2 linked regions of the Starkeya sp. ORNL1 genome follow. The protein of the gene in region 1 binds, or shares a complex with, the protein of each later gene. Links are inferred from orthologs where the notes say so. Each region holds a gene or a part of one and is shown in the gene's direction. Other genes may lie near its edges.

Evidence for each region. Proteins that work in one complex are often made in the same cells at the same time.
Region 2: the proteins of ccmB (region 1) and ccmE are in contact, whole or in part, in a solved structure (PDB 8CE8), measured with the Escherichia coli proteins. The link is inferred for Starkeya sp. ORNL1 from one-to-one orthologs.

Annotation. Positions count from the first base shown.
Region 1 is NZ_CP048834.1:4,519,559-4,526,964, reverse strand. What follows is about bases 4,476-7,406. They hold ccmB (heme exporter protein CcmB), read left to right. Parts: upstream 4,476-5,570; coding sequence 5,571-6,242; downstream 6,243-7,406. Other genes in these bases: atpA (F0F1 ATP synthase subunit alpha), read left to right, coding at 7,111-7,406; G3545_RS21480 (F0F1 ATP synthase subunit delta), read left to right, coding at 6,557-7,111; ccmA (heme ABC exporter ATP-binding protein CcmA), read left to right, coding at 4,954-5,574; acnA (aconitate hydratase AcnA), read right to left, coding at 4,476-4,720. Also shown: G3545_RS21510 (GNAT family N-acetyltransferase), read left to right, coding at 1-142; G3545_RS21505 (DUF2794 domain-containing protein), read right to left, coding at 188-487; G3545_RS21500 (DUF1223 domain-containing protein), read right to left, coding at 1,084-1,893; more of acnA, read right to left, coding at 2,039-4,475. UniProt on the Escherichia coli protein: Required for the export of heme to the periplasm for the biogenesis of c-type cytochromes.
Region 2 is NZ_CP048834.1:2,045,083-2,050,316, reverse strand. The notes cover bases 2,238-5,234. They hold ccmE (cytochrome c maturation protein CcmE), read left to right. Parts: upstream 2,238-3,511; coding sequence 3,512-3,958; downstream 3,959-5,234. Other genes in these bases: G3545_RS09920 (heme lyase CcmF/NrfE family subunit), read left to right, coding at 4,119-5,234; ccmI (c-type cytochrome biogenesis protein CcmI), read left to right, coding at 2,264-3,367. Outside these bases: G3545_RS09940 (ATP-binding protein), read left to right, coding at 1-1,317; G3545_RS09935 (glycine zipper domain-containing protein), read left to right, coding at 1,636-2,106. UniProt on the Escherichia coli protein: Heme chaperone required for the biogenesis of c-type cytochromes. Transiently binds heme delivered by CcmC and transfers the heme to apo-cytochromes in a process facilitated by CcmF and CcmH.

The DNA of each region.
Region 1 (7,406 bases):
CGGCCTGCACGCCGCCCTTGGCTTTCGTCTGGTAGGGACGTTGGAGGCGGTCGGCTTCAAGCACGGCCGCTGGCTCGACACCGTGCTGATGCAGCGCCCGCTCGGCGAGGCGGCAATCCGCGCGCCGGGCGACGCGGACTAGATGCGACCTGATCGCAAAAGTTCTCCAACTTTTGCGGAACAGGCTCTAACCCACCGCCCGTACCGGCTTGTCCAGTACCGCGATGACCCGGGCGAGGTCGTGACCGCGCTTCAGGATCAGGCCGGTCTGCGTAACAACCGTATAGGCGCCCTGCTTGCGGGCGAGCCGCGGATCCTTCTCGATGCGGTAGATCGGCACCTCGGTGGAGCGGCGGAAGATGGAGAACACCGCGCGCTCCTTCATGAAGTCGATGGCGTAGTCGCGCCATTCGCCCAGCGCCACCATGCGTCCATAGAGGTGAAGGATGCGGTCGAGTTCGCGGCGGTCGAAAGTCACGCAGGGGATCTTCTCGCTGGCCGGCTTGTCTGTGGCGGGCCTGTCCGCAACCTGTCTCTCGGGCGGCCGCTCCGCCGGCCACTCGCGGCGCCCGGCGTGAAACGCTATGGGTTCGATATCGGCCAATGGCCCCTCCCTAGTCGCGCCCGGTACGGGCCGTCATTCACCCGTCATGATCGTCCTCGGGCCGGCCGGCTTCAAGCGGCATTGTTGACCAATTCGGGGTGATATGCCGTAGCGGGGTAAAAGGGCGGCGAATTCGCGCGGTAAGCTCACGCGCTCGTCAACCGAAATCATGAAGTCGCCCGATTTCGGCCCTTGCAACGCCAACGCGCAAGGCCATTTTCACACCATAGCGTTGGGCCGGTCCGCGAAGCGCTCCGGTTTCCCAGCCCCCCAGCCCCCCGTGGCGTTGAGTGGGCCGGCCTATCGTTCCGCGTAGGTTCAATCCCCCGATTGAAATCTCGGGCCGGCTCCCCAGCCGGCCCTATTTTTGTGCGCATGATCCTGACCGGCCCTCGTTCCCCGTGCTTGGCTCGGAGATTCAGCGGCACCGCATGCGTAAAGCCAGGTTCCCTGCTTGAATTGAACGTCGGACCAGCCGCTCAGGGCAGCGGCGCCAGCGCGGCGCCGAGTATGGTGCCGGGGCTCGCCTGCGTCCCGGACTGCACCAGGATCGCGACGGAATCGATGGAATCGGCGCGGATTTCGTCGAGGCCGGTCTCGAAGCGGACCTCGCCGCCATTCCATTCGCCGAGCCGCGTCCAACCCCGCACCACATTGTGGTAGGTCATGGTCGAGCCTTCATTCTCGCCGCGGCCGATCTTCACCGTCACGTCGCTCGCCAGCGGGCAGAGCCACACCTCGCCATGGCCGGCGCCGGCCATGGTGCCGGTGCCCACCTTCACCGCGAGCTTGCCGTCTGTGGTGGCGATCGCCACCGGCACGCGCGGCACGGCGGCCGAGGCTAGCGCGCCGTCCAGCGCATCCTCGTCATTGCCCACCGCCATCACGCTGCCATTGAGGACCACTTGCGGCGTGAACATCTTGCCGTCGCCGCGCACCTTGGCATAGGCCTTCTGCCGCAGCGAATGGCCGTGCTTGGCCAGCGTGTCCTTCCAGCCGAGATAGTCCCAGTAATCGACCGCCAGCGTCAGCGCGACCACGTCCGGCCGCTTGGCGAGATCGCCCAGCAGCTTGTCGGCGGGCGGGCAGGAAGAGCAACCCTGGCTGGTGAAAAGTTCCACCACTGCCTTCGGCGCCGGCACCGCGTGGGGGGCCGGCTGCATGCCCGCCGCCACCGGGGTGACGACGGCGTCTTCGGCCAATGCCGCGACGGGCAAGCCAACGATCAGAAGGATGCCGATGACGACGATGTGGCACGGCGCCAGATGGCGCGGCAATACATGAATCATAATGTTGGAGGCGTCCTTCAGCGCACCCGTCCGAAGACCGGGTTAAGGCAATAGGACGGGCGGGAAGCCGGCACCAGTCACATTCGGGTGTCGCTCCGCACGGAAGAGTGAGCGGGCGCAACGCGCCCGCCCGGGTCCGTTACGGCTACGCCGCGAGGTTGCGCAGCACGTACTGTAGGATGCCGCCATTGCGGAAATAATCGAGTTCGTCGAGCGTATCGATGCGGCAGGTGAGCGGTACTTCCTTCACCGTGCCGTCGCCGAACACGATCTCGGCAATGAGCGTCTGGCGCGGCTTCAGGTCGCCCTCGATGCCGAGGATGGTGACGACCTCATCACCCTTGATGCCGAGCGACTGCCAGGATTCGTCGCCCTGGAAGGTCAGCGGCACGATGCCCATGCCGACCAGGTTCGAGCGGTGGATGCGCTCGAAGCTCTGGGTGATCACGGCGCGGATGCCGAGCAGCTTGGTGCCCTTGGCCGCCCAGTCGCGCGAGGAGCCGGTGCCGTATTCCTTGCCGGCGAACACCACGGTCGGCACGCCTTCCTGCTTGTAGAGCATGGCGGCGTTGTAGAGCGGCATCTCGGTGCCATCCGGCCAGTGGCGGGTGAAGCCGCCTTCCTTGCCGCCCAGCATCTGGTTCTTGACGCGGATATTGGCGAAGGTGCCGCGCATCATCACCTGGTGATTGCCGCGCCTCGTGCCGTACTGGTTGAAGTCGGCCGGGCGCACCTGGTGGTCGCGCAGATATTCGCCGGCCGGGCTCGCTTCCTTGATCGAACCGGCGGGCGAGATGTGGTCGGTGGTGATGGAATCGAGGAACAGACCGATCACCCGCGCCTTGATGATGTCGGTGACCGGCTCCGGATCCATCTCCATGCCGTCGAAATAAGGCGGGTTCTGCACATAGGTCGAGCGGTCGTCCCAGGCATAGGTCTCGCCCTTCGGCACCGCGATCTTCTGCCAGTTCTCGTCGCCCTTGAAGACGTCGGCATACTTCTCCTGGAACATCTTCTTGGTGACGTTCTCGCGGATGAAGGTCGCGATCTCCTGGTTCGACGGCCAGATGTCCTTCAGGAACACCGGCTGCCCGTCGGAACCGGTGCCGAGCGGCTCGGTGGTGAGGTCGATCTGCAGCGAGCCGGCGAGCGCATAGGCGACCACCAGCGGCGGCGAGGCGAGATAGTTCGCCTTCACGTCCGGATTGACGCGGCCCTCGAAGTTGCGGTTGCCCGATATCACGGCACCGGCGACGAGGTCGTTCTTGTTGATGGCCTCGGAGATCGGCTCCGGCAGCGGGCCGGAATTGCCGATGCAGGTGGTGCAGCCGAAGCCGACCAGGTTGAAGCCGACGGCGTCGAGTTCCTTCTGCAGGCCGGAGGCGTTGAGATAGCCTTCGACCACCTGCGAGCCCGGCGCCAGCGAGGTCTTGACCCACGGCTTCGAGGTGAGGCCCTTCGCCACCGCGTTGCGGGCCAGCAGGCCGGCGGCGATCAGCACGCTCGGGTTCGAGGTGTTGGTGCAGGAGGTGATGGCGGCGATGGTGACGTCGCCATGGCCGATCGTGTAATCCTTGCCTTCCACCGGCACGCGCTTGCCGGCTTCGCCCGGCTTCTTGAACTCGCCTTCCAGCGCGGCGAGGAAACCGGCCTTGGTGCCGGAGAGCAGCACGCGGTCCTGCGGGCGCTTCGGGCCGGCGAGCGAGGGCAGCACCGTCGAGATATCGAGCTCGATGATGTCGGTGAAGACCGGATCCGCCGTGCTGGCATCACGCCACATGCCCTGCGCCTTGGAATAGGCCTCCACCAGGGCGACGCGGTCGGCCTCGCGGCCGGTCTCGTCGAGATAGGCGATGGTCTCGCTGTCGGTCGGGAAGAAGCCGCAGGTCGCGCCATACTCGGGCGCCATGTTGCCGATGGTGGCGCGGTCGGCGAGCGAGAGGTGGTCGAGGCCGGGGCCGAAGAATTCGACGAACTTGCCGACCACGCCCTTCTTGCGCAGCATCTGGGTGACGGTGAGCACGAGATCGGTGGCGGTGATGCCCTCATTCATCTTGCCGGTCAGCCTGAAGCCGATCACCTCGGGGATGAGCATGGACACCGGCTGGCCGAGCATGGCGGCTTCCGCCTCGATGCCGCCGACGCCCCAGGCGAGCACGGCCAGGCCGTTCACCATGGTGGTGTGGCTGTCGGTGCCGACGCACGTATCGGGATAGGCGAGCGTCTCGCCATCCTCGGTCTTGGTCCACACCACCTGCGACAGGTATTCAAGGTTCACCTGGTGGCAGATGCCGGTGCCCGGCGGCACCACGCGGAAATTGGCGAAGGCCGACTGGCCCCACTTCATGAAGCGGTAGCGTTCCTGGTTCTGCTTGTACTCTTCCTCGACGTTCTTCTTGAACGCGGTGTTGTCGCCGAAGAAGTTCACGATCACCGAGTGGTCGATGACGAGGTCGACCGGCACCAGCGGATTGATGCGCTTGGGATCGCCGCCGAGATGCACCATGGCGTCACGCATGGCGGCGAGATCCACCACCGCCGGAACGCCGGTGAAGTCCTGCATCAGCACGCGCGCGGGACGGTAGGCGATCTCGCGTTCCGCCTTGCCGCGATTCACCAGCCATTCGTTGATGGAGATGATGTCGTCCTTGGTGACCGAGCGGCCATCCTCGAAGCGCAGCAGGTTCTCCAGCAGCACCTTCATCGAAAAGGGCAGCGCGGAGGCTCCCTCGAGGCCATTCCTCTCGGCATCGGGGAGGCTGAAATAAGTGTAGCTCTTGGAACCGACGGTGAGGGTCTTACGGCAATGAAAGCTGTCGAGTGCCACGGAAACACGTCCCCGAATTAGGAATGGCGCCATCGGCATACCGCCGGAACTTGGACAGGACGGAGCCGCGGGCTATAGCTCGCAGGGCTTCCTGCCATGGGACGGTACGTCGTTCGGTTTTCTTTATAGAGCGATTTCAAACGGCGATCATAGAGGGATGATGCAGTGCGAGGGCAAATAGTGCGCCGCAACGTGTGGTTGGGGCGCCGAAGCGAGCACCATTTGGGGACACCATGCGGCTGATCGCTGAAGGGCTGTCCTGCACGCGCGGCTCCCGCCTGCTGTTCCAGGATCTCGGTTTCTCGCTCGACCAAGGGCAGGCGCTGGTGGTGACCGGACCGAACGGCACCGGCAAGTCCTCGCTGCTGCGGCTCCTCGCCGGGCTCGCGACGCTGCAGGCCGGCACGGTCCGGCTGGAAGGCGGCTTGTCGGATGTCCCGCTTGGCGAGCAGGCGCACTATCTCGGCCACCTCGATGCCCACAAGGCCGCGCTTTCCGTCTCCGAGAACCTCGCCTTCTGGCGCACCGTGCTGGGCAGCCCGGCGCTGTCGGTCGATGAGGCGCTCGCAGAAGTCGGCCTCGCCGCGCTTGCCCGCCTGCCGGTCGCGGTGCTCTCCGCCGGCCAGAAGCGTCGCCTTGCGCTCGCCCGCCTCATCGTCGCCCGCCGGCCGCTCTGGCTGCTCGACGAGCCGACCACGGCTCTCGACATCAGTGCTCAGGCGCGCGTGAGCGCACTCGCGCGCGATCATCTCGCCTCCGGCGGCCTGATCGTCGCCGCCACCCATGCCCCGCTCGATTTCGGCACGACGCAGGAACTGCGCCTCGGCACGCCCATCATCGCGAGCGCGGCATGACCGCTTCTTTCCTCGCTCTGGTGAGGCGCGACCTGGCCCTGGCCCTGCGCGCCGGCGGCGGCGCCGGGCTCGGCGTCGTGTTCTTCCTCGCCGTGGTGGTGGTGACGCCCTTCGCCATCGGGCCGGACCTCGTGCTGCTCGCTCGCATCGGCCCGGCGATCTTGTGGATCGGCGCTCTGCTCGCCTGCCTGATCGGGCTCGACCGGCTGTTCGCGGCGGATGCCGAGGACGGCTCGCTCGACCTCATCTTCATGCTGGAACTGCCGGTCGAGCTGGCCGCCGCCGCCAAGGGCCTCGCCCATTGGCTGGCCACCGGCCTGCCGCTGGTCGTCGCCGCGCCGATCCTCGCCCTGCTGCTGAACCTGGAACCGGCGGCGACCGGGGCGGTGACGCTCACACTGCTGGTCGGCACCCCGGCGGTAACCTTCCTCGGCCTGGTCGGCGCCGCCTTCGCCAGCGCCTTCCGCCGCGGCGGATTGCTGGTGGCCGTGCTGGTGCTGCCGCTCACCATCCCGGTGCTGATCTTCGGCGTCGCAGCTACCTCTGCGGCGGTGACCGGGCCGGTGCCGTTCGGCACGCCCTTCCTGATGCTGGCCGGCCTGTCGGTCGGCGCGATGGTGCTCGGCCCGGTCGCCGCCGCCGCGGCACTGCGCGCCACCAGAGACTGAGCCGGCTTCATACCGGGCACCAGGGCCTCGGACCGGCCTTGGTGCAGCAATGCGCCGCAGCCTTCCCAATGCCCTGGCATGCCAGAAGTTTACGTGACGGCGGGTGCCGTCGCCAGACTGCGTCATTTGCCCCCGCCAATGCCTCACTTCATCGTGTTGCAGCACGGTGGAAGCCGTGTTAGGGAACCGCCGATCCTTCCGGAGGGTTGGGGTTCAAAGTACCCCCCGGACAGGTTGAAACCCTTGTAATTCTTGGGGAGTGAGCCCGCGCCGCGTTGGTCGTGGATCGCCCCGGACAGCCCGAGAGAGGCACGGTGGCCGAAACGTTCGTATCCGGGGTGGCAGGACGCTACGCGACCGCTCTGTTCGAGCTGGCCAGCGAAGCCGGCGCCATCGACGCCGTAAAGGCGGATCTCGACAGCTTCACCGCCATGATCGCCGAGAGCGACGATCTCAAGCGCCTGGTGCGCAGCCCGGTCTTCTCTGCCGAAGAGCAGGAGAAGGCCATTGTCGCCATTCTCGACAAGGCGGGCATCTCCGGCCTTGCCGCCAATTTCTTCAAGACCGTCGCCAGCAATCGCCGCCTGTTCGCGATCGAGGCCATCATCCGCGGCTTCGACGCCCTCGCCGCCGCGGCGAGGGGTGAGGTGGTTGCCGAGGTGACGGTGGCGCAGCCGCTGTCCGATGCGCACGCCGCGACCTTGAAGGAAGCTCTCGACACCATGACCGGCAAGCATGTGAAGCTTGCGGTCGAGGTCGACCCCTCGCTGCTCGGCGGGCTGAAGGTGAAGATCGGCTCCAGGCTGGTCGACGCCTCGCTCAAGACCAAGCTCAATTCTATCCGCTACGCGATGAAAGAGGTTCGCTGATGGATATCCGCGCCGCAGAAATTTCCGCGATCCTCAAGGAGCAGATCAAGAATTTCGGCCAGGAAGCCGAAGTCTCCGAGGTCGGTCAGGTCCTCTCCGTCGGTGACGGCATCGCCCGTGTCTACGGCCTCGACAATGTCCAGGCCGGCGAAATGGTCGAGTTCCCGGACGGCACCCGCGGCATGGCGCTGAACCTCGAGACCGACAATGTCGGCATCGTGATCTTCGGCTCCGACCGCTCCATCTCCGAAGGCGACACGGTGAAGCGCACCGGCGCCATCGTGGACGTGCCGGT
Region 2 (5,234 bases), 2.5 Mb from region 1 along the record:
GTGGTGCTGCTGGTCACCGGCTTCGTGCTGTCCTCGGTCTATCGCGAGGCGGTGGAGCGCGCCTTCGACCGGCGGCTCGACGTGTATCTGAAGACCATCGTCGCCGATGTCGCCAATTCCACGGCCGGCGCCATGCCGGAGCCGGCGACGCTGGGCGATCCGGTGTTCAATTTCCCGCTTTCCGGCTGGTACTGGCAGATCACCCGCATCGACGGCCCGGCGCGCCAGTACAAGACCGCGCGCTCGCTGCCCGAGGGCAACCTGCCGCTGCTCGTCGACCAGGGCACGCCGTCGGATTTCGGCGGGCTGCGCGACGGCTATGTGCAGGGCCCGGCCGACCAGCGGCTGCGCATGATCGAGCGCCTCGTCGATCTCGGCGAGGATGGCCGCTACATCGTCTCGGTGGCCGCCGATGCCGCCGAGATCGACGACGAGGTGAGCGGCTTCGACACCGCGCTCCTCACCACTTTCGCCGCGCTGGCGCTGGCCTTTCTCGCCACACTGCTGTTCCAGGTGCGCTTCGGCCTGCGCCCCCTGAAGCGCATGCGCGCCGGGCTCGCCGCGGTGCGCGCCGGCATGGCCGACAAGATCGACGGCGCCTTCCCGGAGGAGATCGCGCCACTGGTCGTCGAGGTGAACGGGCTGATCGAGGCCAATCGCGAGATCGTCGAGCGAGCGCGCATGCATGTCGGCAATCTCGCCCACGCGCTGAAGACGCCGATCGCGGTGCTGCAGAACGAGGCGGCCAAGAGCGAGGAGCCGCTGTCCACCAAGGTGCGCGAGCAGGCCGACATCATGAAGAGCCAGGTGGCGCACCATCTGGAGCGCGCCCGCATGGCGGCGCGCGCCTCGGTCGTCACCTCGGTGGAGGAGGTGGGGCCGATCGTCGAGGCGCTGGCCCGCACCATGGCCAAGGTCTATCGGGTCAAGGGCATCGACGTGGAGACCGAGATCGCCGAGGGGCTGCGCTTCCGCGGCGAGCGGCAGGATCTCGAGGAGATATTGGGCAACCTCGTCGACAATGCCTGCAAATGGGCGCTTTCGCTGGTGGAGATCACCGTCACCGCGCTGCCGGGCGGCGGCGTCGGCGACCGCGGCTTCTTCGAGATCATCATCGACGATGACGGCCCGGGCCTCACCGAGCAGCAGCGCGCCGAGGCGTTGCAGCGCGGCAAGCGGCTCGACGAGACCAAGCCGGGCTCCGGCCTCGGTCTCTCCATCGTCGCTGAATTGGTCGGGCTCTATGGCGGCCGCTTCACGCTCGCCACCTCGCCCTTCGAAGGCCTGCGCTGCATCGTCCGCCTGCCGGCGGCGTGAGCCATCCAATCTGGACTACGTCATCCTGAGGTGCTCGGGCAAAGCCCGAGCCTCGAAGGATGCCCGCCCCCGATGGCCGGTTTCCTGCCCCCTTCCCCCCGCAAGCTGGAGAGGGGAAGAGCGCCATCTGCTTCATCATCCTTCGAGGCTCGCTGCGCTCGCACCTCAGGATGACGTCGCTCTTGAAAACGACCTTGTTCCCCATGCGCCACACCCCTGGGAACATGCCCCAACGGGCCTAGGTTTCGCCCCATTCCTCACGCTTTGTGCCGGCACATCAATCAAGCTGCTGTTTCGTCTCGGGGAAGGGGCCTATCCATGCGCGCGTATCACCTCGTTGCCGTCGGTCTCGTCGGCGTCACCCTCGCCGGGTGCACCAGCGATGGCGGGCTCGGGCCGAAGGCCACGGGCGGCGCGGCCACCGGCGCGGTGGCGGGCGGCATCATCGGCGCCGTCACCGGCCGCAGCGTCGGCGGCGCCGCGGTGGGCGCGCTGGTCGGCGGCCTGATCGGCGGCACCATCGGCAATGCGCTGGACCAGGAAGACCAGCGCCGGGCCCGCGACGCCGAGCTTCAGGCGCTGGAATATGGCGGGCCGGGCGCACCGGTCAGCTGGCGCGGCGACAGCGGCAATTACGGCACCATCGTCGCCGGCCCGGCCTATGCGCGCGGCCCCTCGCCGCGTTGCCGCGAATACACCCACACCATCTATATCCAGGGCCAGCCGCAGACCGCCCGCGGCACCGCCTGCCGCAACCCGGACGGCACCTGGTCGCCGGTCGCCGGCTGAGGCCGACCACGGCAAAAACCGCCCGCCGCACGCGCGGCGGGCTGACGCAGGGGCGCCGCCACTCGCGGCACTGTGAGCCCATGCGCCGCTTTGCGCGGCTCTGGCGCATTGGCGTAGATCAAACCGTAGGATAGGTCAGCGCATTAGAGGAAACCTAATGTTGCTCTGGACCGCCTTCGCCCTGATGACCGGCGCCGCCATTCTGGCGGTGCTCTGGCCGCTGCGTGTGCAGCGGGAGGATCGCCTCGCCGGCGATGCCGAGGCCGACCTCGCAGTCTATCGCGACCAGCTGGCCGAGATCGAGCGCGACCGCGCGAGCGGCCTGATCGGCACCAGCGAGGGCGATGCCGCCCGCACCGAGGTCGCCCGCCGCATGCTGCGCGCCGCCGAGCGCAGCGGCGAAGCTACCCATCCCAGCGACACCCGCCGCCGCGCTGCCGCGGTGCTGGCGCTCATCGGCGTGCCGCTCCTTGCCGGCGCGCTCTATCTGAACCTCGGCTCCCCGACCTATGAGGGCCAGCCGCTGGCCGCGCGGCTCGATGCGCAGCCCGGCGAGGCCGATGTCGCCATCCTGGTGCGCAAGGTCGAGGCCCATCTCGAAGCCAATCCGGACGACGGCCGCGGCCATGAGGTGATCGCGCCGGTCTATTTCCGTTCCGGCCGCTATGACGATGCTGCGCGCGCCTGGTCCAACGCCATCCGCCTGCTCGGCGACAGTGCGGCCCGCGAGGGCGGGCTCGGCGAGGCGCTGGTGGCGGCGAATGGCGGCGTCGTCACCGCCGCCGCCAAGGCGGCGTTCGACAGGGCGGTGGCGCTTGACCCGATGGCGGTGCGGGCGCGCTATTATCTCGGCCTCGCCGCCGAGCAGGACGGCCGCAAGGACGAAGCCGCCGCCATCTGGGGCAAGCTCGCCGCCGACGCGCCGCCAGGCGCGCCGTGGCTGCCGACCGTGCAGGAGGCGCTCGCGCGGGTGAAGCCGGCCTCCGGTCCGAATCCGTCCGAGGTCGCCGCCGCGCAGAACATGAGCGAGGCGGATCGCGCCGCCATGGTGCGCTCCATGGTCGACGGCCTCGCCAGCCGGCTCGCCCAGCAGGGCGGCGGCATCGACGAATGGCTGCGGCTGGTGCGCGCCTGGAGCGTGCTCGGCGAGGGCGAGAAGGCGAAGGCCGCCGCCGGCGACGCGCGCAAGCAGTTCGCGCAGGACAGCGCCGCGCTCGCCCGCATCGACGAGCTGACCCGCCAACTCGGACTGGGGAGCTGAGATCATGTTTCTTCCCCACTCAATTAGTCTGCCCTCATCCCCGGGCTTGACCCGGGGATCCAGAAAGCAGGGCGCGGCTTCTGGTCCCCTGGATCCCCGGATCAAGTCCGGGGATGAGGGGGTGTTATTGCGGGGACATGCATCATGACCCGCAAGGGCCGCCGGCTCGTCCTCATCTCCTCCGCGCTCGGCGTGCTCGGCCTTGCCGCCGGGCTGGTGCTCTATGCGCTGACCGACACCATCGTGTTCTTCCGCTCGCCGAGCGACATCGCCGCCCAGCATCCCGCGCCCGGAACGCGGCTGCGGCTCGGCGGGCTGGTGAAGGACGGCAGCGTGGTGAAGACCGACAACGCCCATGTGCGCTTCACCGTCACCGACGGACCCGCCGATGTCACGGTCGCCTATATCGGCCTGCTGCCGGACCTGTTCCGCGAGGGGCAGGGCGTGGTGACCGAGGGCGTGCTGCTGCCGGACGGCAGCTTCCAGGCCGACAGCGTGCTCGCCAAGCACGACGAGAAATACATGCCCAAGGAAGTCGCCGACGCGCTGAAGAAGTCCGGCCACTGGAAGGAAGGGGAGGGCGCGCAATGATGACGCTTCCTGGCCTTGCGAACATCCTTCGAGGCCCGCGCAGAGCGCGGGCACCTCAGGATGAGGTGGTTCTTTTCAATAGCGACCTCATCCTGAGGTGCCGCGCAGCGGCCTCGAAGGATGCCCACCCCCGCGCAACACCCCTTTCCGGGAGCGCCGCATGATCCCCGAGACCGGCCATTACGCCCTCGTGCTCGCCCTCGTCATGGCGATCCTGCAGACCGCGCTGCCGATCTGGGGCGCGCGCACCAACGATACCGCGCTGATGCGCACCGGCCCGATGCTGGCGGTGGCCGGCTTCGGCTTTGTCAGCCTCGCCTTCGCGGCGCTGGTCGCCGCCTATGTGCAGTCCGACTTCTCGGTGCTGAACGTCGTCGAGAACTCGCACTCGATGAAGCCGATGCTGTTCAAGATCACCGGCACCTGGGGCAACCATGAAGGCTCCATGCTGCTGTGGGTGCTGGTGCTGACGCTGTTCGGCGCCTTCGTCGCGATTTTCGGCTCGAACCTGCCGGCGCGTCTCAAGGCCAACGTGCTCGGCGTGCAGGGCTCCATCGGCGTCGCCTTCCTGCTGTTCATCCTTTTGACCTCGAACCCGTTCCTGCGGGTGCTGCCGCCGCCGGCCGAGGGCAACGACCTCAATCCGGTGCTGCAGGATATCGGCCTCGCCATCCATCCGCCGCTGCTCTATCTCGGCTATGTCGGCTTCTCCATCACCTTCGCCTTTGCCGTCGCCGCGTTGATCGACGGGCGGATCGATGCCGCCTGGGCGCGCTGGGTGCGGCCCTGGGCGCTCGCCGCCTGGGCCTGCCTCACGGTCGGCATCGCCATGGGTTCTTACTGGGCCTATTACGAGCTCGGCTGGGGCGGCTGGTGGTTCTGGGACCCGGTGGAGAATGCCTCGCTGATGCCGTGGTTCGCCGGCACCGCGCTGCTGCACTCCGCCGTCGTCATGGAAAAGCGCGACGCGCTCAAGGTGTGGACGGTGCTGCTCGCCATCCTTGCCTTCTCGCTGTCGCTGCTCGGCACCTTCCTGGTGCGCTCCGGCGTGCTCACCTCGGTGCACGCCTTTGCCACAGACCCGACCCGCGGCGTCTTCATCCTCGCCATCCTCGTGCTGTTCATCGGCGGCTCGCTGTCGCTGTTCGCCTGGCGCGCGCCGCTTCTGAAGCAGGGCGGCATTTTCGCGCCGATCTCGCGCGAGGGCGCGCTGGTGCTGAACAATCTGCTGCTCACCGCGGCAGCGGCGGCGGTGCTGATCGGCACGCTCTATCCG